Regions from separate parts of the Jeotgalicoccus sp. WY2 genome, predicted to be linked through region 2. Evidence: riboswitches for the same ligand, from Rfam matches in the RefSeq annotation. Region 2 holds a riboswitch; each other region holds the start of a gene.

Region 1 (7,519 bases), 500 kb from region 2:
CTATTCCCGTTTTAGAGAAGTTCATACCAAAAGCATAGAAGTTATTAAAAAAGATGAACCGAAAAATCCGGTTCATCTTTAAGTATTAATTCTGTGACTGCAGTCCAAATGCTGCACCATTTCTGTTTTTGTCAGTAGCACCTGTAAACTCTCCCGTTTCCGGATCAATTTGAATACTGCTGACATTGCCTATAGGTTCAGATTCCTCTTCAAAGTTATGTCCCATCTCATTAAGCTGATTAATTACTTCCTGCGGTACGCTTCTTCAAATCTGTATGATTCTAAATCACTCGTGAAGATCCGCGGTTCTGTTACAGCAGAATGTACATCGAGTTCATATTCATACGTGTTGATAATTGTCTGAAGAACTGACGTTATAATCGTCTGTCCGCCCGGTGATCCTGCAGTCATTGAGGGTGTTCCATTATCGAATACAATTGTCGGTGTCATGCTGCTTAACGGACGCTTGTTGGGCTGTACTTCATTTGCACCGCCCGGTTCAGCATCAAAGTCTGTCAGTTCATTATTCAGCATAAATCCATATTCAGGTACCATAATACCTGAACCAAAAACCTGCTCAATCGTTGTAGTATACGATACAACATTGCCGTACTTATCCGCTACAGAAAAGTGAGTCGTCTGGCCGTCAACTTTATCGCCCGGCTGTTCGACATTATCGACCTCATCTGTTCCTTTCTGATACTTCCACGGATCTCCCGCTTCCGGTTTCTCATTAACTTCATCCATACTGATTAACGCTCTGCGCTCATCGATATAATCGGGATTCAGTAATCCTTCAACAGGTACATCCACAAATTCTGGATCCCCTGCATATTCAGCACGATCTGCATACGCCAAGTGCATCGCTTCTGCTAATAAATGATATTTCTCCGGAGAATTTATACTGCGATAAATCAAAGTCATCTAATATACCAAGCATCTGCAGCATAAATACCCCGCCGGAGCTTGGAGGAGGCATTGTAGCAATATCATAGCCGTTAAACTCTCCCCAGATTGGTTCATCCCATGTTACTTCATAATTTGACAGATCTTCCGCTGTCATTGATCCCCCAAATTCCTGAACTGCATTTGCGGCAGCCTCGGAAATCTCACTGTTATAGAAGTAATCAATGCCATTATCTCTGATTAGACTTAAAGTCTTCGCTAAATCTTTCTGCACCAGCACGTCACCTTCAACTAACGGTTCCTGTTCATTAAAAAATACTTCACTGGCAGCAGTAGCCTGCAGTTTATCAGCGTTATCTGCAATTTGATTAGCAAGGAAATCGTCTATAGCAAACCCTTCTTCGGCAAGAGATACAGCCGGAGCAATCAGTTCTGCCATATCAATCGTTCCCCAGGATTCATGTGCTTCTTCCAGACCTCGCAATGTTCCCGGAACTCCTACTGATTTACCGCTTCTGACGCGTTCTTCAAAAGGTAAAGCTTCTCCTTCATCATCAAGGAACATTTCAGAATCAGCACCGCCAGGTGCACGTTCTCGGCTGTTTATGATAGATGTTTCTCCCGTTTGCTCTTCATATACCATCATAAAACCGCCGCCGCCTATGCCTGACATCATCGGTTCAGCTACAGTTAAGACGTATTGCATTGCAATCGCTGCGTCCATTGCATTCCCGCCTTTGGCAAGAACATCGTAACCTGCCTCTGAAGCAAGCGGATGTGCGGATACAACCATCCCTTCATGAGCTGTTGCCACATCATTTTCTTCTGTGTAATCAGGTTCATACGCTGCCCCTGATACTGCTGGATTCGCTGTCGACATAAGCAGTAACGCTAAAGTAAGTATTGTTCCAAAACGTTTTAAAAATTGTTTCATACAATTCCCCCTTGTTTTGAATAAATGATGTAAGTCTTTCGAAAAACGAAAGGATTTTATTTAAGATTATCATAACAGAAAATTCTGTCAATAATATGACGCATTTGAAAATTGGTATTGTGATTGGGTATAATTAACTAAATTGATTTTTAAAGGGGTATTAAATGAATATTAACGATATACAGCCGCCTGAAAAATTTAAATATTTTAATGAGAAGGTCATTATTCATAAAAATTACGAATTCACATGCGACAATCGGATATTTTTTTCAAAAACTGTGTTTAAAGATTTAAAAAATCACCGTTACACATTTAATTTGGAAATATCTTCTATGGTAAACGACACTGGTCTCGCGACTGATTTCCATTTAATCGATAAAATTTACGATGAACACATCGCTGTTAAACTCGATAACTGTCTCCTCAATGAAACACTGCCTGCAATGAATACAACAGCAGAAAACATTGCTTACTGGCTGTTTGAGCAGTTTGATAAAAATCTGCCTGCTGATGATGAACTGCTCAAAGTAACGCTATATGAAACTGACAAACAGGGGATTACCATCATTAAATAAATGCTACAAATAAATGCTGCTTCACAAATTCACATAAGTGGACTATGATAGTGATAATCAAATAATGAATTCACCACCACTGGGGGCGTCCGCATCGGACTGAGATTGACCCTTATCACCTGATCTAGATTATACTAGCGTAGGGAAGTGGCATTTTTATATGCACACCATTCCGTTAGTGGTGTGTTTTTTTGTTTGAAATTTATAACGGAGGCTTCAACATGGCAAAAAGAAATAGTTTAACACTCACTGATGTTTTAATTACTGTTGTTATTGCGCTCGTTTTCGCTGTAATCTACTCTCTATGGGGTGGAATTTACACAATTCTGCAGCCGTTTGGACTGCATTTAAATGAACTGGTCTACGGCATGTGGTTTATCGCTGCAATTGTTGCTTATTTAATTATCAGGAAACCCGGTGTTGCACTGATTGCGGAATTCGCAGCAGCTTCCGGTGAAACGATTGTCCTCTTACAGTTTGATATTTCATTGATTATGTACGGGTTAATACAGGGCCTGGTCTGCGAACTTGTTTTTATGTTCTTCAGATATAAAAGCACGAGTCTGATGACCGCGGTTCTTGCTGGTATCGCAGCAGCATTATCTACACTGCCGCTCGACTGGTATTATGGTTATCTTGGACACCTTGAGACATGGAACCTCGCACTAATGTTCAGTTTTAGAATACTAAGCGGAGCGTTTGTTGCGGGTTGGCTCGGGCATCTGCTTTACAAAGCGCTTAAAGAAACCGGCGTTTTAAAGTTTGTCGGTCAAAGAGCTGATAATTCACATGAAGGATTATAGTATGTCAAAAATCGATATCAAGAAACTGAATTTAAAATTTCCTGAGGCACCATCTAAATTGTTTACCGATTTGAATATTTCAGTTAAATCAGGTGAGAAAGTACTGCTCCTCGGTCCAAGCGGTTCAGGGAAAAGTACGCTGTTACATGTAATGGGCGATTAATCCACCAGGTCATCATACGCCGATGAAGCTGAACCTAAACATCCTAAAATAATGCTTATGTATTTCAGGACCCCGATTCTCAGTTCACTATGCCGACAGTTGCAGAAGAGCTCGCTTTTATTTTAGAGAATAGAAGTATTCCAAAAGAAAATATGGAACTAATGATGATGGAAGCACTCGGGCAGACTGGACTCGATGTACCTTTGACATTAAATATTAATAATTTATCCGGCGGAATGAAGCAGAAGCTCGCTATTGCTTCAGCACTGCTGCAAAAACCGGACACTCTGTTTCTCGACGAACCGACGAGCATGCTCGATGATGAGTCTGCAGCTTCACTATGGAACGTTATTGAAGGAATCTGGAGCGACCGGACCGTTGTTATTGTCGAACACCGTGTCGACTATATATGGGATAAAGTGGACCAGGTCATATTGATGAACGATAGCGCCCAGATTATTCATGAAGGGAAACCTGATGATGTGCTGAAGCACCATAAACAGCTCTTAAATGATTATGGTGTCTGGCACCCCGATTCATGGCAGGATGCACCTGTATTCGACCTGATAAAGCCTGACAATGAGGCGTTGCTGGAATTAAAAAACTTACACATCGAGCGGCGCGGAATGGACATTCTGAATGTCGATCATTTAACTATTAAAAAAGGTGAATGGGTTACGCTCGAAGGGAAAAATGGCACGGGGAAATCAAGTCTGCTGTCAGCTATAATGAAACTCATTCCTGCAGATGGTGCTGTTTATTATAAAAGTAAACGTATTAAAAAAACAAAGCAGTTTGCAGGTGAAGTGTACCCCGTATTTCAAAATCCGGAGCTGCAGTTTATTACGCATAAAGTTTTCGATGAAATATTTATTAATATGGAACCGCATTTTGAATATACCGAAGCAGTGCGCCAGACTGAAATCATTTTAAAACAGATGGGTCTTAACAGTGTGGCACATCTTCATCCTCTGGAAATTTCCACAGGGCAACAGAGACGGTTAAGCGTCGCTACAGCTCTCGGCGGTGTGCCGACAGTGCTGCTGCTGGATGAACCGACATTCGGTCTGGATCAGAAGCATGCATTTCGCCTGCTCCGTATGTTTCATGAAATGACTGCTGTCGGTACGACGATAATTATGATTACGCATGATGAAAATATTAAGATCCGCTATCCCGGCAGACGTTTAATTATTGAAAATCAGATGCTCAGGGAGAAGATGACAGATTATGTTTGAAGCAGTTAAAAAATATAAGACGTTTATAGATTATGCAAACCCGCTGACTAAAATTCTGCTCGCAGCAATACTTTTCGTTATGGTGATCTTTATTCATAATCCCAATGTTCTGTTTCACCTAACAATGCTGATGCTCCTTATGCTGCTCATCTTAAGCGGTGTAAAATTGAAGTATCTGATACTCCTCCTGATATTCATTTTTATATCCGGATTTATCTCCAGTCTGTATATGATTTTTTACGGTGAAGGGTCAGAAACGCTTTTTCGCTACGGCATTATTCATATAACAGAGGAAAGCTTTATCAGAGGGATTCACATAACGATGCGCGGCGTTACATTGTCGTTATTTGGAGCGTTAGTCATATTTACATCAAAAATTACCGATGTATTTTACGCACTGATGATTCAGCTGAAAGTGAAACCGAAGTATGCCTATTCTTTTATGGCAGCAATAAGGATGGTTCCGATTATTATTACTGAATACTTCCAGCTCAGACAAGCGAGGAAAGTCAGAAGAGCACTCATTCATAAAAGTATATTTCCGGCTTTAAAGGTCTAAAGTCAACAATTATTACACTCCTCAGCCAGAGTATAAGAAGAGCATACAGGCTCGGTATCGCGATGGAATCAAAAGGATTCACTGACGGCAGCCGCACGTATTACTATAGAACATCGTTCTCAAAGCATGATTTATATTTACTGGTCCTGACTGGTGCTGCACTATGGTTGTCGATTCAGCTGGGCACAATGATTACACCATTTGATACTACAGACGCAAGATAGAAAGAACTGCTTAACAAATTGTTAAGCAGTTCTTTCTTCATTTCTTATTCTGCTGGAGTTCCCGGTTCAATATCATAAGATTTCTGCACTGTTTCGTCTCGTTGACCGAGACCGTCTGTCGTTTTTTTATCCCAGACAGCTTGCTGTTTTTCTTTCAGTCCTGAAACCATTTTTTCAGGAATAACATTGCGGTATTGTGTCGTTTCCCCAAGAATTACTTTAATCGCAGGTTCTGTCACTTCACGAGGGTCGAACTGTTCACTCGGGAATGCTGTCTTACTGTAATCAAACACATTTTTATTAAGGTCTGTTTCCCAGTTTTTCCATGTTTCAAATTCACGGTCATTAAATCCAGTTAAATAAGGCCCCGGATTAATTGTTGAAACTTCTACATTAAACTCCTGCAGTTCTTTGCTTAATGACATTGCAAACGCTTCTACAGTATGTTTAGAGCCAGAGTAAGGGCCTGACAGCGGATTAGTTGTAATTCCGGATACAGACGATACGAAGACGATTCGTCCGCTCTTGTTCTCCACCATTTTACGGGCAAATCCTTTAGTTAAGAGTATCGGGCCAAAAACATTTGCCTCAAACTGGTGTCGTAAATTTTCTTCGGGTATATCTACTAATGATCCACCTTCTTTTACAGCTGCATTATTCACCAGCACATCAATATCCCATGACCATGCTTTTTCACGGTCTTTAGCATTTGTTACATCCAGCTTCTCAATCTGCATCGTCACACCGCGTTCTTTCGCCTCCTGCTCCATAGCCGAGACCTGCGACATTACTTCCACTGTTGCGATGACCGGGTAACCTTTTTCCGCCAATGCGAATGCGATATTTTTTCCGAAACCTGTTCCGGCACCTGTAATAAGTACTGTCTCTGTCATTAAGAGTCCTCCTGTAAATTTTAAATTTATCATTCTTTAATCTGTATACCCTGAATACATCTAAATCATACTTAAGTTTCACAGAGGCAGCTGCAGGGAATATATTTACTGTCTATATATTGGAGGGATAGTAATGGATTACAACTTACTTGGTAATTCAGGATTAAATATTTCTAAATATTCACTTGGGACTATTCCATTTAGCGGCACAAAAGGCTTTGAAGGTGCAGCAGATATGTCCCAGGAAACTGCAAATCACTTTGTAGATTATGCACTGGATCACGGGATTAACCATTTCGATACAGCAAACCTCTACGCAAAAGGCGATGCTGAAATCGTACTGGGCAAAGCGATACGCGGTAAACGACAAGACATGACCATTGCGAGTAAAACAGGCATGCAAATACAAGGCGGACCGAATGACGGCGGTGCAACGCGCGTTAATATAGAATCAACGATTGATAAAACTCTCGAACGTCTCGGTACTGATTATCTTGATCTCTATTATGTGCATATGTGGGACGGGCGTGTACCGGTTGCAGAAACAGTTCAGATCATGAATGATTTAATTAAAAAAGGTAAAATTCGTTACTGGGGTGTATCGAATTACAGCGGCTGGTCTCTTGCTAAAACACATACATTTGCAGTGGAGAATAATCTGATTCCGCCAGCGGCACATCAAATATATTACACACCTGAATCACGCGAAGCAGAATACGAGCTGCTCCCTGCAGGAACTGAGCTTGGAGTCGGCAATACAATCTGGTCTCCCTTAGGCGAAGGAATACTGAACGGAAAAATTACCAGAAATCAAAAAGCGCAGCCGGAAACACGTCAGGGCAACGGCTGGGCGGAACCATACCTGAAAAACAAAGAATTCTTTTACGACCTCGTTGATATGCTGCAGGACATTGCATCAAAACATAATGTAACAGTACCGCAAGTTGTTCTCGCATGGCTTCGTGACAGACCGAATGTCGACTCGATTATTATTGCAGCAAGAAACAAAGAACAGCTGTATGAAAATGTTGCATCATATACTTTACAATTAACTGATGAAGATGTTACACAAATCACTGACTTTACTGCTTTAGAACCTATTTATCCTCAGTGGCACCGAGCAATAAATACGATGGATATGGCTTCAGAATCAGAGAAAGTATATTTGGAAGCATATAATAAAACAATGAAACAGAAGGACCAAGAGATATAATTATTCATGAG
Region 2 (7,519 bases):
AATCGCAGTTGAATTTGATGTAACTGTTGCAGATCTTAAAGAATGGAACAACTTATCATCAGATCTTATTTTTGAAGGTAAAGAATTAATCGTTTCAGGTGACGCAGTACAAGCTGCAGCACCAGTAGAGGAAGCGCCGGCAGTTGAGGAAACTCCAGCAGCTCCTGCACAGGAACAAACATACGAAGAGCCTGCTCAAACTGAAAACACAGATACTAGCTACAACAACCAGTCTGAAGAGCCTGCACAAACAGCACCTGTACAGCAGCAACCTGTACAGCAGCCAGCTCCACAGACACAAAATGTCAGCACAAGCTCTAATTCTAACAGCGGCTTAAACTGGGGTGCTTTAGCAGCATGTGAATCAGGCGGCAACGCTAGCGTAGTAAGTTCAAATGGTCTATACCACGGACTTTACCAGTTTGATGCTCAAACTTGGCAGTCAGGGGCGGTTCTGGTGTAGCTTCAGACGCATCAGCAGCTGAACAGACTCAAAGAGCACAGCAGTTATATGATTCAAGAGGTTCACAGCCTTGGCCTGTATGCGGTGCGAGACTGTAATATAAATAAAAATTTTAAAGATCAGGACAATTGTCCTGATCTTTTTTCATGTCTAAAATGAATATGGTAAAATTGAACTGAAAACTAGGAGTAGGACTAGGGAGGGATTGCCGATGCTAAGTCTTAATAAGGTATCAAAACATTTCGGGAAAGTGCGCGCTGCTGAAAATCTTTCTTTTACATTAGAAAAAGGTGAAGTTTTTGGTTTTATCGGGCCGAATGGTGCAGGTAAATCGACGACGATACGAATGATTATCGGCGCATTGAAACCGACACAGGGAGAAATTCTGTACGACGGCAAAAATATAAAGAAAAATAAAAAATACATTGAAAAAATTGCTTACGTCCCGGGAGACGTTAATTTGTGGGGGAATTTAACCGGCGAAGAAGTTATTAATTTTATGATGAAGTCACGCGATTACAAAAATGACGATGAAAAATTGCGTCTGATCGGTAAATTTAAACTCGACGGCAGTAAAAAATGTAAGACGTATTCGAAAGGGAACAGACAAAAAGTTGCACTGATTTGTGCATTTCTAAGTGACGCAGAACTTTTAATATTTGATGAACCGACAACAGGACTTGATCCGTTAATGGAACGTGTATTCCATGAAGAAGTAATACAGGCGAAATCGACGGGCAAAACAATTCTGCTGTCCAGCCATATTTTATCGGAAGTGGAGAAGCTGGCTGACCGTATTGCGATCATTAGAAATGGTGAAATTATAGAGTCGGGAAGCATGAAAGAACTGCGGCATATTACCAGAATGGAATACATTGTCGAGACGGATGATGATATTACTGCACTAAAACACCGCAGTTTCGTTCATGAATTTTCCGAGTCACCTGACGGATATCATCTGTTTATCGATAATGATAAAATTCCGGAATTTCTGAAGTATTTAAAATTATATAATCTGAAAAATTTAACGACGGCACCGCCGCGGCTGGAAGATATTTTCATGCGCTATTATGAGGGCGCAAAATGACTTATTTTAAATTGCTGATGAAAAATCTGAGAATGAAAGCAGCGCTCTGGATATTTGCATTGTGCGGTTTGTCGATATCGGTACCGCCGGTATTTAACGGGCTGTACAGTACCGCGGCGGAGCAGGAAGGTATGAAAATGACCGTCGATAATCCTGCAATGGTTGCGCTGATTGGACCGGTACCGGGCGGAGATTATACATCAGCTGTTATGTTCGGTCACCAGATGCTGATGTTTATGGCACTGTTTCACGGCCTGTTCGGTATTTTGATTGCGAACGGTATTGCCCGGAGAGCTGAAGAGTCAGGATTAACAGAGTATGTACTTAGTGCCGGTATCAGCAAGAAGACAATTGTTACGTCTCAGCTGATGAGCGGAATTTTAATAAATTCACTTGTTTTTATTATATTATTCGGCGGTTTAAGCTTGTATGATATCGAAGGGCTTTCTATTACTGGAAATTTATACTATGCACTTGGACTGGCATTGTTTGGTCTATTGTTTTTCGTTATGACTCTTGTAATCGGAAATTTATTTGACAGTGGAGATATGACATTCGGCATCGCTCTGTCACTGCTGATTATATTTTATTTATACCGCGCGGTGACCGATGTCATGAATACAGCATACTCTGTAATTTCACCATATCACTGGTTGTCCCGGATTGAAGTATATGGAGATAATAGAGAAATATGGCTGATACCGTTCACTGTAATTTTAATTTTGATAATACTCAGCTATGTATTATTTTTAAAGCGGGATATCGGAGACAGTTATATAAAAATTGGTAAGGAAAAGAATTTGAGAAAAATATACAGTTATCCGAAATTAGCTTTTATTAATATGAGAGTAATGATAATCAGCTGGCTCATCGGACTATTTGCTGCCGGTTTGTCGTACGGATCCATATTCGGTGATTTAGAAAGTCTAATCGGAGAAAATGATATGCTCCGGGAGTCGCTCGGCAGCAATGATGCGGCAGGGTTCTTTATCAGCATGCTGCTCGTTATTTCAGCGCTGATGGCTGCGGTGCCTGCTCTGATGATTACCGGGCGCATGCTTAACGAAGAGAAAGACGGACGTCTTGAAGTGATTATCGCTGGTACAATGAACCGGAAAGTGTCCCGCACGAAAGTGTTTATCACACATTATCTGTACGGAGTTGCTGCCGGTGTTTCATCGTTTCTCCTCACCATACTCGGCATGTATCTCGCGAGTATGAATGTTGATGATTTAAGTATTACGATTAAAGATTATGTGCTTTCTGCTGTAAATTACAGTGCGGGCATTATATTTATTATAGGAGTATCTGCACTTTTTGCCGGCATTTCTAAAAAACTTCATCTTGCAGCATGGCTCTACGCAGCTTATATATTCTTTGCGAATTATTTCGGCGTACTGATCAATATCGATGAAGTATTTAATGCTCAGTCCATTTTATTATTTAAGCAATATGCCTTATGAAAGTATGGATATTCCAGCAGTCTTAATTATTGCGGGTCTTGGCATTATGCTTCTGATGATTGGAACGGCTGTATTTAAGCGCCGCAATTTGCTTTGATGCTTAAAAGAATTGTGTTACGCTTGTGTCAATAAAAACAATAAAACCCACTGGGGGCGCCGATACGGCTGAGATAGCGAATGCTTGTCCCTTTTCACCTGATCCAGATCATGCTGGCGTAGGGAAGTGCTGATGATTACAGGGAAGTTCTCTGAATCTACTCTGCCTACTTCGCCCCGGGAAGTGGGCTTTTATTATAGGAGGACATATTTTATGGTTGAATTTCCAATTGGTTTAACTGTTGCAGGCACTGATCCGACAGGCGGTGCAGGAATACTCGCAGATCTTAAGGCAATGCATTCACGGGCGTTTCGGAAGGCGGCGGGGTGACATCACTGACGGCGCAAAACACACTCGGGGTGCAGGACGTTTACAACGTGCCGGCGGATTTTATCGACAAAGAACTGAACAGTATATTTTCAGATGAAGTGCCGCATGCGATGAAGACCGGAATGGTCGCCGAGGCGGATATGATGACTGTAATTGCGGACTACATTAGAAAATACAATATTCCCTACGTAATGGATCCGGTAATGATTGCAACGAGCGGGGACCGCTTGATGACGGACGCATCGATGTCGACGCTGATTGATACGCTGATTCCTCTGGCAACGATAGTGACGCCGAATCTGCACGAAGCAGAAGCGATTACAAAGATGACAATCCGGACGGAAGAAGATATTCACCGGGCGCTGAAAATATTCACTGATGATATGGGCGCAGAGAGTGTCATTATTAAAGGCGGTCATCTGTCAGGTGATGCGACTGATTATTTATATGACGGTATAAATATTTCAACATTAACAGCAGCACGCATCGACACGGATCAGACTCATGGAACAGGCTGTACGTTTTCGGCAGTTTTAACTGCGGAGCTTGCGAAAGGCCGGACGATTGATGAAGCGTTCAAAACGAGTAAAGCGTATATTACCAATGCGATACAAAATTCACCAGGTATCGGCAAAGGCAGCGGACCGGTGAACCATTTCAGTTATAAAGGGGAGTAATTATAATGATAGAACAGTTAAAAAAGACGTGCCGCTCGTTGTGTGCATTACGAATGATGTCGTGAAGCCGTTTACTGCAAACAGTCTCTTGGCACTCGGCGCATCTCCGATTATGAGCGGTGAAAAAAGTGAAGCGGCGGATATTTTAAAACATGCGGGCGCATTGCTGTTAAACATTGGCACATGCTCGGAAGATAAAGTAATGCTGTATGAAAAGATGGCGAACTATGCTAATCAGTATAATATTCCCGTGGTACTGGATCCGGTAGGCTACGGCGCTTCGGCTTTTCGCAGAAATTTAACGGATAAACTGCTGAGTGATTATGACATTGCGCTGGTTAAAGGCAATGCTGGGGAAATACATGCATTAAGCGGCCGGGAAGCTGTGTCTAAGGGTGTTGATTCTATTATTGAAGGAAATACTCTTGATATTGCCCAAGCGGCACATGGGGTATTACACGTGCCTGTGCTGGTTACCGGTGAAACAGATGCACTGGTTACCGGTGAACAGATATAGTAATGCACAACGGTCATCATTATCAGGAAAGAATTACAGGATCCGGCTGTGTGCTCGGTGCAATAGCAGCATCCTTTTTAGCTGTTGAAAACAAGGCGGATAGTATTGTTAATGCGGTAAGCCTGTATAATATAGCAGCTGAAAAAGCAGCAGCATCAGCAGGAGGGCCCGGGACATTTGCGGTTCAGCTTATCGATGAAATTTATAATTTTAATGAAGATGACTACACTGCGAAAAGAGTGAACTATTAATGAATAAAGAAATTATGAGATTATATCTGATAGCGAGCTCCGGCAGTTTTAAAAATCCGCTCGGAGATTTGGAAACTGCATTCAAGTCAGGTGTGACATGCTTTCAGCTGCGGGAAAAAGGGCAGTGATATTAAAACAGGCGAAGACCTTAAAGATTTTGCAATGGAAATTAAGTCGCTGTGCAGACAATACGAGGTGACATTTATTATTAACGACGATGTAAAACTGGCTGAAGAAATCGAAGCAGACGGCATTCACATCGGCCAGGATGATATGGAACCTGATATGCTGCCTGACTATTTTAACGATAAAATTATCGGTTTATCGGTTGGCAGCGTAAAGGAACTTGAAGCGAGCAGCCTCGACAGAGTATCTTATCTCGGCATCGGTCCGGTATTCAGCACTTTATCGAAAGATGATGCCGGAGATGCTATCGGTACAAATGGTTTAAAACAAGTAGTGAACAGAACAAAACTGCCGACTGCAGCAATAGGCGGCATAACTGAACAAAACTATAAATCCTGCCTCGAAAACAACGCAGACGGCATTTGTGTTATCTCGGCGATTACCAAATCGGATAATATTGAACAAACCGTGACAGCTTTGTTGCAGTAACTTTGTGAAATATTGTACGGATACTATGAAATTGGTTTTTATACACATTTATTATGGTACAATTTTTTATGTGAGATAAAACTTAGAGGTGAAGAAATGATTAAAAAGTGGCTATTACCAGCGACTATGGTACTCGTACTGTTCCTCGCCGGGTGTGACTATTCCGAACCTGAGAATAGAGACGGCTTCTTCTATAACACTCGTCCAGCCAATGGATACGTTACTGCATTGGCTAGGAGATAATCTGGACAATAACTATGGTCTGGCTATTATCGTCATCACGCTGATTGTGAGACTAGCAATTTTCCCATTCATGATGCGTACATACAAAAATCAGATGATGATGAGAGAAAAAATGAAGATTGTCAAACCTGAAATGGAAGCAATCCAGCAGCGAGTTAAAGTTGCGACGACACAGGAAGAAAAAATGGCAGCCCAGCAGGAAATGATGGGTCTTTATAAGAAGCATGATATAAATCCGCTGAACATGGGTTGTTTACCTATTCTTATACAAATGCCGGTTGTTATGGCGTTATACTTTGCATTAAGATTCCCTTCAGAAGGCGGAATCACTTCTCATCCGGACTTCTTATGGATGAACTTAACACAAACAGACTACTTCATGGTTGCAATTGCAGGTATTGTATACGCGATTCAGGCATGGGTATCAACACGATATGTAGCAGAAGAGCAACGCAAACAAATGCAGCTGTTCATGTACATCTCACCGATAATGATTATCTGGATTTCAGCAATTTCACCATCAGCACTCCCATTATACTGGGCAGTCGGCGGTATCTTCCTGATATTCCAAACTTGGGCGGGTAACACGTTCTATCGTAAGAAAGTTAACGAAGAAATGGCTCCGATTATCGCTGCACACGAACGTGAGCAGGCAGAAAAAGAAGCACGTGTTAAAAACGCTAAAGTTAAGCCTAAGAAAAAACGTAAAAAATAAAAAAATATTAAATTTTTGAGAGCGGAACCCGAAGAGGCTTCCGCTCTTTTTGTTGCATAGATGTTTTTATCCGGGCGACATGTTCAATTACGGTAGTGATAGCCCGCCGTAATTCAATAGTAATCCGCACAAAAAGTCCCCTGAAGCTCATATAAGCTAAAGGGGATAAGATACGTTACAGTATCGGTGATATTAAATTGGCAAGGCCTTCTTTCATTTTTATCCGGAAGCCTCGGTTTTCATATTTCCTCTGTGAGTATTTCGCAATGTTTAATATCATCTTCAAATATTTTGCGGTGTTTCGTCGCTTCCTTCTCGCCGTACATAAATGCATTGACTTCAAAGTTTAAAAAAGCTGCGGTTATCAATATTTGTCGTTCCGACTGACACAACTTCATCATCGATAATAAATACTTTCTGATGGAGGAAGCCCGGCTGATACATGTATACTTCAGCACCCATTCTCATCAGAGAGGCAACATTTGAATACGTCGCCCAGTAAACGAATGGATGGTCAGGGAAACTTGGAATCATTATTTTAACCCGCACGCCGGATAATATGGAGATACGAATTGCTTCCATTATTGACTGATCGGGGATGAAATAGGGCGACTGAATATGAATCGTATGCTGTGCTCTGTAAATCATCTTCAGGTATCCGAATTTAATCTGCTGATAATTTTCATCCGGTCCGCTCGAAGCGATTTGCATCGTTGTCTTGCCGACAGAGTCAATTTCAGGGAAATAATGATCTTCATGTTTCATATTGTTGCGCGTGTCATGCGAGTTCCAATCCAGCATAAAGCGGAGCTGCAATGATTTAACAGCATTTCCTTCGATGCGGAGATGAGTATCACGCCAATCACCCATCTTCGGATCACGGCCAAGATATTCATCACCGACGTTGGCACCGCCAATATATCCGACCCTGCCGTCAATGACGACGATTTTACGGTGATTCCGGTTATTAATACGCGGGTTGATTAACGGGAGTTTACTCGGGAAAAATGCCTCGACCAAACCTCCGGCATGGCGTATATCGCTGAAGTTTCTAAGCGATA
Region 3 (7,519 bases), 110 kb from region 2:
ACTTATCTTTCACACTGACTTTTGGAATGACAACCAGTGCGAAGACAAATGCCGCTATTAAGAGAACAACGTTAACGATAAACGCCGCGCTCCCCGCTGCTGCGACTGAAACTGTGTTCGACAGTGCCGAGTAAACTGCGACGATAATCGCAATACCGAATGCCCCGCCGAGCGTCGATGCCATTTTGAAAATCGCAGACGCAACGCCGACTTTATTTTTCGGCGTCGTTGACACGGCCGTATCGAGCGCCGGTGTCGCAAACAGACCAATACCGATACCGAAAAATCCGAATCCAATCAGGCTGGAAACAATATATGCCGTACTGCCTAAGAATGTCAGAGACAGCATAATTAACCCGGCAGCTAAGAGTAAGGGTGCAGACACAAGCGCAGGTTTCGGCCCGAGTTTAGCGATGCTTTTCTCTCCGATTTTAATGGCAATGAGCATCGTTAAAATATAAGGAATCGTTATAAGCCCAGCTGAAAATGCAGTCATACCAAGTCCCTGCTGCGTATAAATATTGAATAATGCGAGCGAACCGACCGCTGTATTTAACAGGAAGTTCGTTACGACAGTGCCTAAAAATGCTTTATTCGAAAACAGAGTTAAATCGAGAAACGGCGCATGTTTTCGCTGTTCTACAATAACAAAAACAATCAGTCCGATAACGAACACCGCTATCAGCAGAATCGATGTAAGACTGCCCCACCCGAGCACCTCTCCCTGCGTAATAAAAATACTGATTGCACCGATCATCACAACGAAAATAGATAAGCCTGCAAAGTCGAATTCAATCGGCCCGCGGTTTTTATCTTGTACGTCTTTAATGTTTTTAAGTAAAAATAAAGCGATAATCGACAGCACAATCGACACGATAAAAATCCACTGCCATGCAACGAATGTTGCCATCGTTCCTGCGAAAAGTGATGCAAGACCGGTACCGCCGAATGCACCGAGCGACCAGTAACTGAGCGCTTTGCGGCGCTGCTCGCCTTCAAATATGTTATTAAAAATTGAAATAGTTGCCGGCATAATCATTGCTGCCGAGAAGCCCTGAACAATACGTCCGATAATTAAAAATGATGTATGGAATGGCAGAATAATAATGATTGACCCGATAATACTTAAGAAAATACCGATATAAGTAATCTTCGTATAGCCAATCTTATCTGCGATGTTTCCTGCTGCGACCATGAAAATCCCGGTAATCAGCGATGTTAAACTGACAGACAGGTTAATAATACTGCGGCTCGTCGTGCTGTAAGTTGCTTGAACTTCAGGTGCAATGTTTAAAAATGCTTGGGCAAACAGCCCGTAAGTCAGGATGGATAAAATAACACCCAGTATTACCTTATTAGGGGTTTGCGCTTTCATAATTGTCTGAGACAAAATTCTCATCTCTGTTTTTGTTAGATTCCCGTCCATTATAAATGAAAACGCTTAAAATTATTTGCTGGAACATTGAAAGTCACAAAAAAGTCATTCTGATTAAAAAAATGCCGCCGAACCCGGCAGCACCTAATCAATTATTAATCATCATCTTCAATTTCGCTGTCTTCTTCATCATCGTCGTCGGAATCGTCGAGCATATCGTCTTCCATATCAGACTCTTCGACGCCCGTTTCTTCAACGCCTGTGTCTTCATCTTCTGTATCCTCGCCGCATGCCGCAAGTGCGAGTACTGCGAGCATTGTTGAAACAACTGCGAATTTCTTCATAAGTCCGATCACTCCTAATTTCTGAATTAATATGTATATACCCATAATTTGATGATTTAACACCGCAGAACTATAAGAAATTGCCGCAGGTTAAACACCCGCGGCAATATAATATTCATTTTTATTTAAGCACCATCGTCTTCAGTTTCTGTACTTTCTGTATCTGTTTCAGTCTCTGTACCTTCCGTGCCTGTTTCCTCAGTTTCTGTTTCAGTACCTTCTTCTTCTGTTCCTCCTCCGCATGCTGCAAGTGCTAATACGCCTACAAGTGATCCGACAGTTAAAAGTTTCTTCATCTAAAGTTCCAGCTCCTTAAAAAGTATAGTAGATTCCAGACTGATCATTGATGTTACTGTCACCATACCTCAGATAAAACATCTATATGCATAATTTACCGACCCTTAACAATTTCGAAAACTTATGCAAAATCATAACCAGCTATAAGTTCAGCTGAACAGGCCATTCTTCACGCGCCTCACACATATCCCAAAACATATACTCATACAGACTCGTTTTTACGACAATTTCCTCGAGCTGCTTAAGCTCGCGCTCCGGTTTCCCATCAGCAAGTTCATTCAAAAGGGTCATCGCCGTACCATTTAATTCGCTGAAATCCTCACCGGAATAAGTATCAACCCACTGCTTATAAGGATTACTTTCCAGATCCGGGTTTTTATCGGCTAACGCTCTGCCGATATAGTTATAACTCCACGCACAGGCTAGTAAACACGCGGCCACAGACGCCGCATCACCCCGCTGTGCATGATTCAGCATATAGCTCGTGTAAGCCGTGTTTACAGCAGAAGATTCCGTCCTAAGCAATTCGCTCTCTTCAATACCGAACTCCGCAGCATATTTTCGGTGCAATTGCATCTCGCCAAACAGCGTCCCGTGAAGCATTTCAGAAAACATATTCATCGTCTGTAAATCCGGCGCTTTTTCGGCACCGATTGCCATCAGCCTTGAATACTCAACCAGATAGACATAGTCCTGCTTCAGCCAATGCTGAAACTTATCTACTTCGAGCGTACCGTCACCTAGCCCGGTCACAAACGGATGGCGAAGATATCCATTCCAAATATCCTCCACACTGTTCCATAGTCTGTCAGTAAACTTCATTATATTATCCCCTTTTCTTTTCAGCTGAAGACGATAAAAACCCGAACCTCATGAGAAGGTCCGGGCTGAAATTTTATACATATATCAGCTCAGACTTCCCTGCGCAGGTACTAACCTACAGGTTCAAAGGGTCGATATTATCTCTCAGCACTCACAGTGCGCCCCCAGCCGTTTATATTTTTTTACACATCCACTGTACTACAGTTTAAAAGATTTTGCTTCGGGAATTAATAAATTGTATATAATTTTAAGGAGGAATAATGAATGGCTCACGAACAGCATCAGCAATTACTTAAGACACTGCACGAATGTATGGAAGCGTGCAATCATTGTTTCGACGCGTGCTTAAAAGAATCGGACGTAAAAATGATGGCGGAGTGCATTAGACTGGACCGCGAATGTGCAGACATGTGTGCATATTTAGAACAAGCAATTACGAGAAATTCACCATTTGTTAAAGAACTTGCAGGCGTTTGTGCGACGATTTGTGAAGCGTGCGGCACTGAGTGTGAGAAACACGACCACGATCATTGCCAGCAATGTGCGAAAGCATGTTTCGAATGTGCAGAAGCGTGTAAAGCAGCGGCGTAAATTAAATTGCAAAAGGCCGGGACAATTTGTCCCGGCCTTTTTTCTAATCCATATATTTTTTAAATATTTTACCAAGCTCATTCAGGAAATGTTTGCCTTCTTGGTTCGATGGCCAGTTATTTGAGAACACCGAGAACAGCAGCTGTTTGCCGTTAAGCTGAATCATGCCGAATTCATGCTCGAGCGCTGTCACAGATCCTGTTTTCGACGCGATAAATTCGGCCTCTTGGTCTTCATCGATATTAAAAAATCCGCCGACTCTGTCGTTAATCTGCTGTTTTTTCATAACTTCAAAGAATGCCTGTCTGAGTTCTTCCGGCAGCACATCATTTTCTTTAATGACGTACTGCATCGACGTGAACATATCAGCGGCAGATGTTGCGTTGCGTTTTCCTTCATTAATGCCTGTCGTGTCATAGTAATTACGTGCGAGTGTTGTGTCATGCAGACCGAGTGCTGTAAAACCTTCGTTGATCCGCTCGATGCCGATATTATCAATCAGCATGTTGGACGCAGTATTATCAGACACGATAATCGACAGTACAATCGTATCCCATAACGTCAGGCGTTTAACGCTCTGAAGCGTATGAAGTACGCCGCAGCCCCCGACCTTTTTTCCGACCGTAAGTGAAATATCTTCATAGTTATGAAAATGCTGCTGCAGATTAATTAAGCTGATCGGCACCTTTATCGTGCTGGCAGAAGGATATACCTGGTGTTCATTATGTACGTACACCTTATTATCAAACTGAATCTTGTAAGAAATATCTTTCGTCGGCTGGCTTTCAATCAATGCGTTGATTTCATCTATAAACATCTAGTCATCTCCCCCTGTTGCTGTTTAAGTAAAGAGTATCACAACAAGGTATCCGTTTGCACTTAGTCTATACGGGGAATAAAGCAGTAATAATTTACATGGAGGTTTGACATTATGGGGCAAATTGAATTGATTGCAAATGAACGTCATTTACAGGAAAGATTGCAGCATTACAGAGATTTAAAAGTACCCGAGAACAAATTAACTGTGGTGTCGACTCGCGGTTATGAGGATTTCCTCTTGGATTATCCGGGAGTGAACGAGCGTATGACTGCCGGAAACACTTTGGAAGAACTGCTTATACAGCTTGACGGCAGCCAGCGTCTCACGATGACGAATCAGGAACGTGAAAATTATTCGAACGCTCTGAATAATGGAGAACTGCTGTTTATATTGATGATGAATCTGAACTGGATACACCTGAAGGCGAAGAAACATTTGAACTTCGTGAAGAACGGCTTGCAGTAAATAAAGAGAAAGTCCAAACAGGAGAAATTGTCGTTGAGAAATATACGGATTCAAAAGTTGAAGAATTTGATGTCCCTGTAAATATGGATAACGTCACGGTAGAACGCCGTGCAGTTGAAGGCGAGCCTTTGTTTGAAACCTATAACAATACAGAAGACTCGGATGACGACCTCGGGATTATTCGAATTCCGGTAACAAAAGAACGTATCAGAGTAATTAAGGAACATGTGGTAACAGAAGAAATTGTAATTACAAAAGAAGTCGTTGAGAAGATGGAGCATGTATCAGGCACTGTGAAGCATGATGATATCAGAGTCAATGAAGTGAAGAATGAAGACGTTAAGGTCAGAGAAGTAAAGAATATAGATATTGATAAATAATAAAAATCCGGACCTCTTTGAGGACCGGATTTTTCTCTATTTCTTCTTATTATTCTTATTTGTATAGTTGGAAATAATCGGCTTAACGTAATTCATCACTTTTTCTCTTTTAACAGGATCTTTCATTGTTTCCTTAATTACTCTAATAATTAAGTTCTTCATATATTAACCTACAATCTTCTATTTAAATTTTCTTAATCTTATCATGAAGAGGCATTAAAATAAAAGATTACTTATTCAGGACGCTGATTCTGTACTTTTAAATTCAGCCCGAAGACGATAAATGAAATAATCACAAGAATCAGCATTACAAGACGATAGACTTCAAATGATGGATCTATTCTCATAATCATAAATAATTCAAAGAAAAACCAGCCGGCTGTTACAGTAATGAAAGCTGCCTTAAATGCCTTTGCCAGCATCTTCTCTTTCACTTCCTTACTGAGCCCGGTATCTTTAAAAAACTGTCTTGCAATAACAATTGCGTAAATCAAAACAATAAGGAGCACTGCACCTATTGTAATCATGTTGGGTAGTCTCCCTTTTCTTAAGCCGACAGCGAGAATCGAACTCGCATTTCAGCCTTACCATGGCTGCGTTCTGCCATTAAACTATGTCGGCATGTTTTTAGTATCAGCTTTTACTATAGTATATTCTCCGTGTTTTATCTACCCCAATCTGTTCTGCTGCTGCGGTATAATAAGTGTTAGAGACTTATACAGAACGGAGGGTGGAATATGAAGAAGGCATTGATTATTATTAATAAGACTTCAGGCATGGGTAAAAAAGCACGGCTGGAAGAGGCACTGATCCGCAATTTAAAATCGCAGGATTATGAACCGGTTATCAAATATACGGAACCGACCGGGTTCGAAAATATACTTGCGGCACACGCTGCAAGCATTGATCTAATCGTTGCTGCAGGCGGTGACGGGACCATCAGTGAACTCGTCAGCATTCTTGGCAAACATAATATTAATCTCCCTGTTGCGGTGATTCCCGCCGGCACGGTTAATGACTTTGCCAGAGCCAATAACATTCCGCTCAATCCGATTCTTGCTGCTAAAGAATTGGATACAACCCGCACAAAAACAATCGACACGATTAAAATCAATGATACGTATGCAGGCTACATGGTGGCATTCGGCAACTTTATGACATCATTTGCGAAAGTAAACAGCTCGGTAAAAAATAAAGTGGGACGTATCGCCTATCTCATTAAAGGAATCAAAACACTGATAAAGTTAAATCCATATCGCGTGAGTATTAAAATAGATAAACTGGAGATGGAAACAGACTCTGTGTTTACACTTGTCTCTAAAATATCGTCAGTCGGCAGCGTCGAGAAACTGCTCCCTGAAGCGAGACCGGATGACGGACTGCTTCATATACTAAATATCGAACCGATTAATATTAAAGACATCGTGCAGCTGATCTATATGGCGTTTACAGGAAATATTACAAATCATCGGAAAGTGATGTATTTAACAGCAGAACAGGTCGAGATTTCGACAAGAGATTTAACTGAAATGAACATCGATGGAGATTTGCACGATTATAAAGATGTGAAAGTATCGGTGGTTAAAGACAGTATGTCACTTGCTGAAAATAAAAACCAAATCATTGCTGATAAAAATCCCCTGCCCCTTTGTTTATTTCTAAAATAAAATTGAAAGATACTGCTTCTAATCAATAATTTTAATTATTTCTTTATATACTGACTCTAGGCTATTATCTAAAAAACTTCCTGTAGCCTGGCTTATTCTTCCTTCTTTATCGAATTGAAAATTATTTTTACAACTCACAATAAATTTCCCTAGTTGGCTCATTAGTTTATCTAAATGATTAACTTTATTATCAACAGAGACAAGATATCCTGGGTGTTTCTTCAATTCCAATAATGTTCTTTTACTCATATTCAATTGTTCAATGAACATTTCATCAATTTTTTCACTTTTCAGTTTCATGGTATTTAAATGGTTAATAAGCTTTTTTTCACCATTAAAATATGCGTAGGAGTAAATATTTCCAGGCATTTTTTCCTGTAAAATTATTTTTAAGTCTAGTACTTTAATTTCTTGTTCTACCTGAAAAGAATAAACCTCTTTCCTTTTCACTTCTTCTCTTTCTTCTCGTGAAATTTTCAATGCTTTATCGCCCGATATTTTCGCACCTATTAAAGCACCAAAAAAAGTAGAGAATACCCCAAGAAATGTTAATGCTACATGGGCACTTTTAAATATCATTTGATTATGAGCTAGTTCATTAAAATTTAGTGTCCAGATAAATGTAATAAATACTATTAGTAGTATAATTATTATAGATGTAAGTACTGATGTTTCAATTTTTCTTTCGTCTTTCATGATTGCTCCTTTTGAAATATTTTATAAAATTAGAAAGCGTGATAAATTTGACCAAGAATAGT

What was found. A riboswitch is a leader RNA that binds a small molecule or an ion and turns the genes downstream of it on or off. The one in region 2 is predicted to bind thiamine pyrophosphate.
Region 1: linked by a shared signal. The riboswitch ahead of G4D76_RS08610 (ECF transporter S component) and the one ahead of thiD (bifunctional hydroxymethylpyrimidine kinase/phosphomethylpyrimidine kinase) in region 2 are both predicted to bind thiamine pyrophosphate.
Region 3: linked by a shared signal. The riboswitch ahead of tenA (thiaminase II) and the one ahead of thiD (bifunctional hydroxymethylpyrimidine kinase/phosphomethylpyrimidine kinase) in region 2 are both predicted to bind thiamine pyrophosphate.

What each region holds. Positions count from the first base shown of each region.
Region 1 covers NZ_CP049818.1:1,475,601-1,483,119, reverse strand. Annotated here, with positions in the region: partial or broken gene ggt (gamma-glutamyltransferase) at 86-1,840, opposite strand; gene G4D76_RS08615 (6-pyruvoyl trahydropterin synthase family protein) at 2,005-2,415, shown strand; TPP riboswitch at 2,487-2,578, shown strand; gene G4D76_RS08610 (ECF transporter S component) at 2,637-3,218, shown strand; gene G4D76_RS15990 (ATP-binding cassette domain-containing protein) at 3,220-3,381, shown strand; gene G4D76_RS15985 (ATP-binding cassette domain-containing protein) at 3,471-4,619, shown strand; gene G4D76_RS08600 (energy-coupling factor transporter transmembrane component T family protein) at 4,612-5,178, shown strand; gene G4D76_RS15015 (hypothetical protein) at 5,241-5,402, shown strand; gene G4D76_RS08595 (SDR family oxidoreductase) at 5,447-6,295, opposite strand; gene G4D76_RS08590 (aldo/keto reductase) at 6,429-7,508, shown strand.
Region 2 covers NZ_CP049818.1:976,487-984,005, reverse strand. Annotated here, with positions in the region: gene G4D76_RS05825 (LysM peptidoglycan-binding domain-containing protein) at 1-23, shown strand, start outside; gene G4D76_RS16375 (LysM peptidoglycan-binding domain-containing protein) at 1-463, shown strand, start outside; gene G4D76_RS05815 (ABC transporter ATP-binding protein) at 675-1,550, shown strand; gene G4D76_RS05810 (ABC transporter) at 1,547-3,013, shown strand; TPP riboswitch at 3,153-3,252, shown strand; partial or broken gene thiD (bifunctional hydroxymethylpyrimidine kinase/phosphomethylpyrimidine kinase) at 3,324-4,117, shown strand; gene G4D76_RS15870 (hydroxyethylthiazole kinase) at 4,146-4,634, shown strand; gene G4D76_RS15865 (hydroxyethylthiazole kinase) at 4,637-4,885, shown strand; gene G4D76_RS15860 (hypothetical protein) at 4,885-5,013, shown strand; gene thiE (thiamine phosphate synthase) at 5,048-5,500, shown strand; partial or broken gene yidC (membrane protein insertase YidC) at 5,597-6,458, shown strand; partial or broken gene cls (cardiolipin synthase) at 6,634-7,519, opposite strand, start outside.
Region 3 covers NZ_CP049818.1:1,085,091-1,092,609, forward strand. Annotated here, with positions in the region: gene G4D76_RS06405 (MFS transporter) at 1-1,390, opposite strand, end outside; gene G4D76_RS06410 (hypothetical protein) at 1,531-1,719, opposite strand; gene G4D76_RS06415 (hypothetical protein) at 1,845-2,015, opposite strand; gene tenA (thiaminase II) at 2,158-2,838, opposite strand; TPP riboswitch at 2,918-3,014, opposite strand; gene G4D76_RS06425 (four-helix bundle copper-binding protein) at 3,103-3,429, shown strand; gene G4D76_RS06430 (serine hydrolase) at 3,473-4,246, opposite strand; gene G4D76_RS06435 (hypothetical protein) at 4,361-4,714, shown strand; gene G4D76_RS06440 (YsnF/AvaK domain-containing protein) at 4,741-5,094, shown strand; gene G4D76_RS15885 (hypothetical protein) at 5,131-5,256, opposite strand; gene G4D76_RS06445 (hypothetical protein) at 5,328-5,621, opposite strand; tRNA gene G4D76_RS06450 (tRNA-Thr) at 5,645-5,715, opposite strand; gene G4D76_RS06455 (diacylglycerol/lipid kinase family protein) at 5,832-6,761, shown strand; gene G4D76_RS06460 (hypothetical protein) at 6,780-7,457, opposite strand; gene G4D76_RS06465 (hypothetical protein) at 7,505-7,519, shown strand, end outside.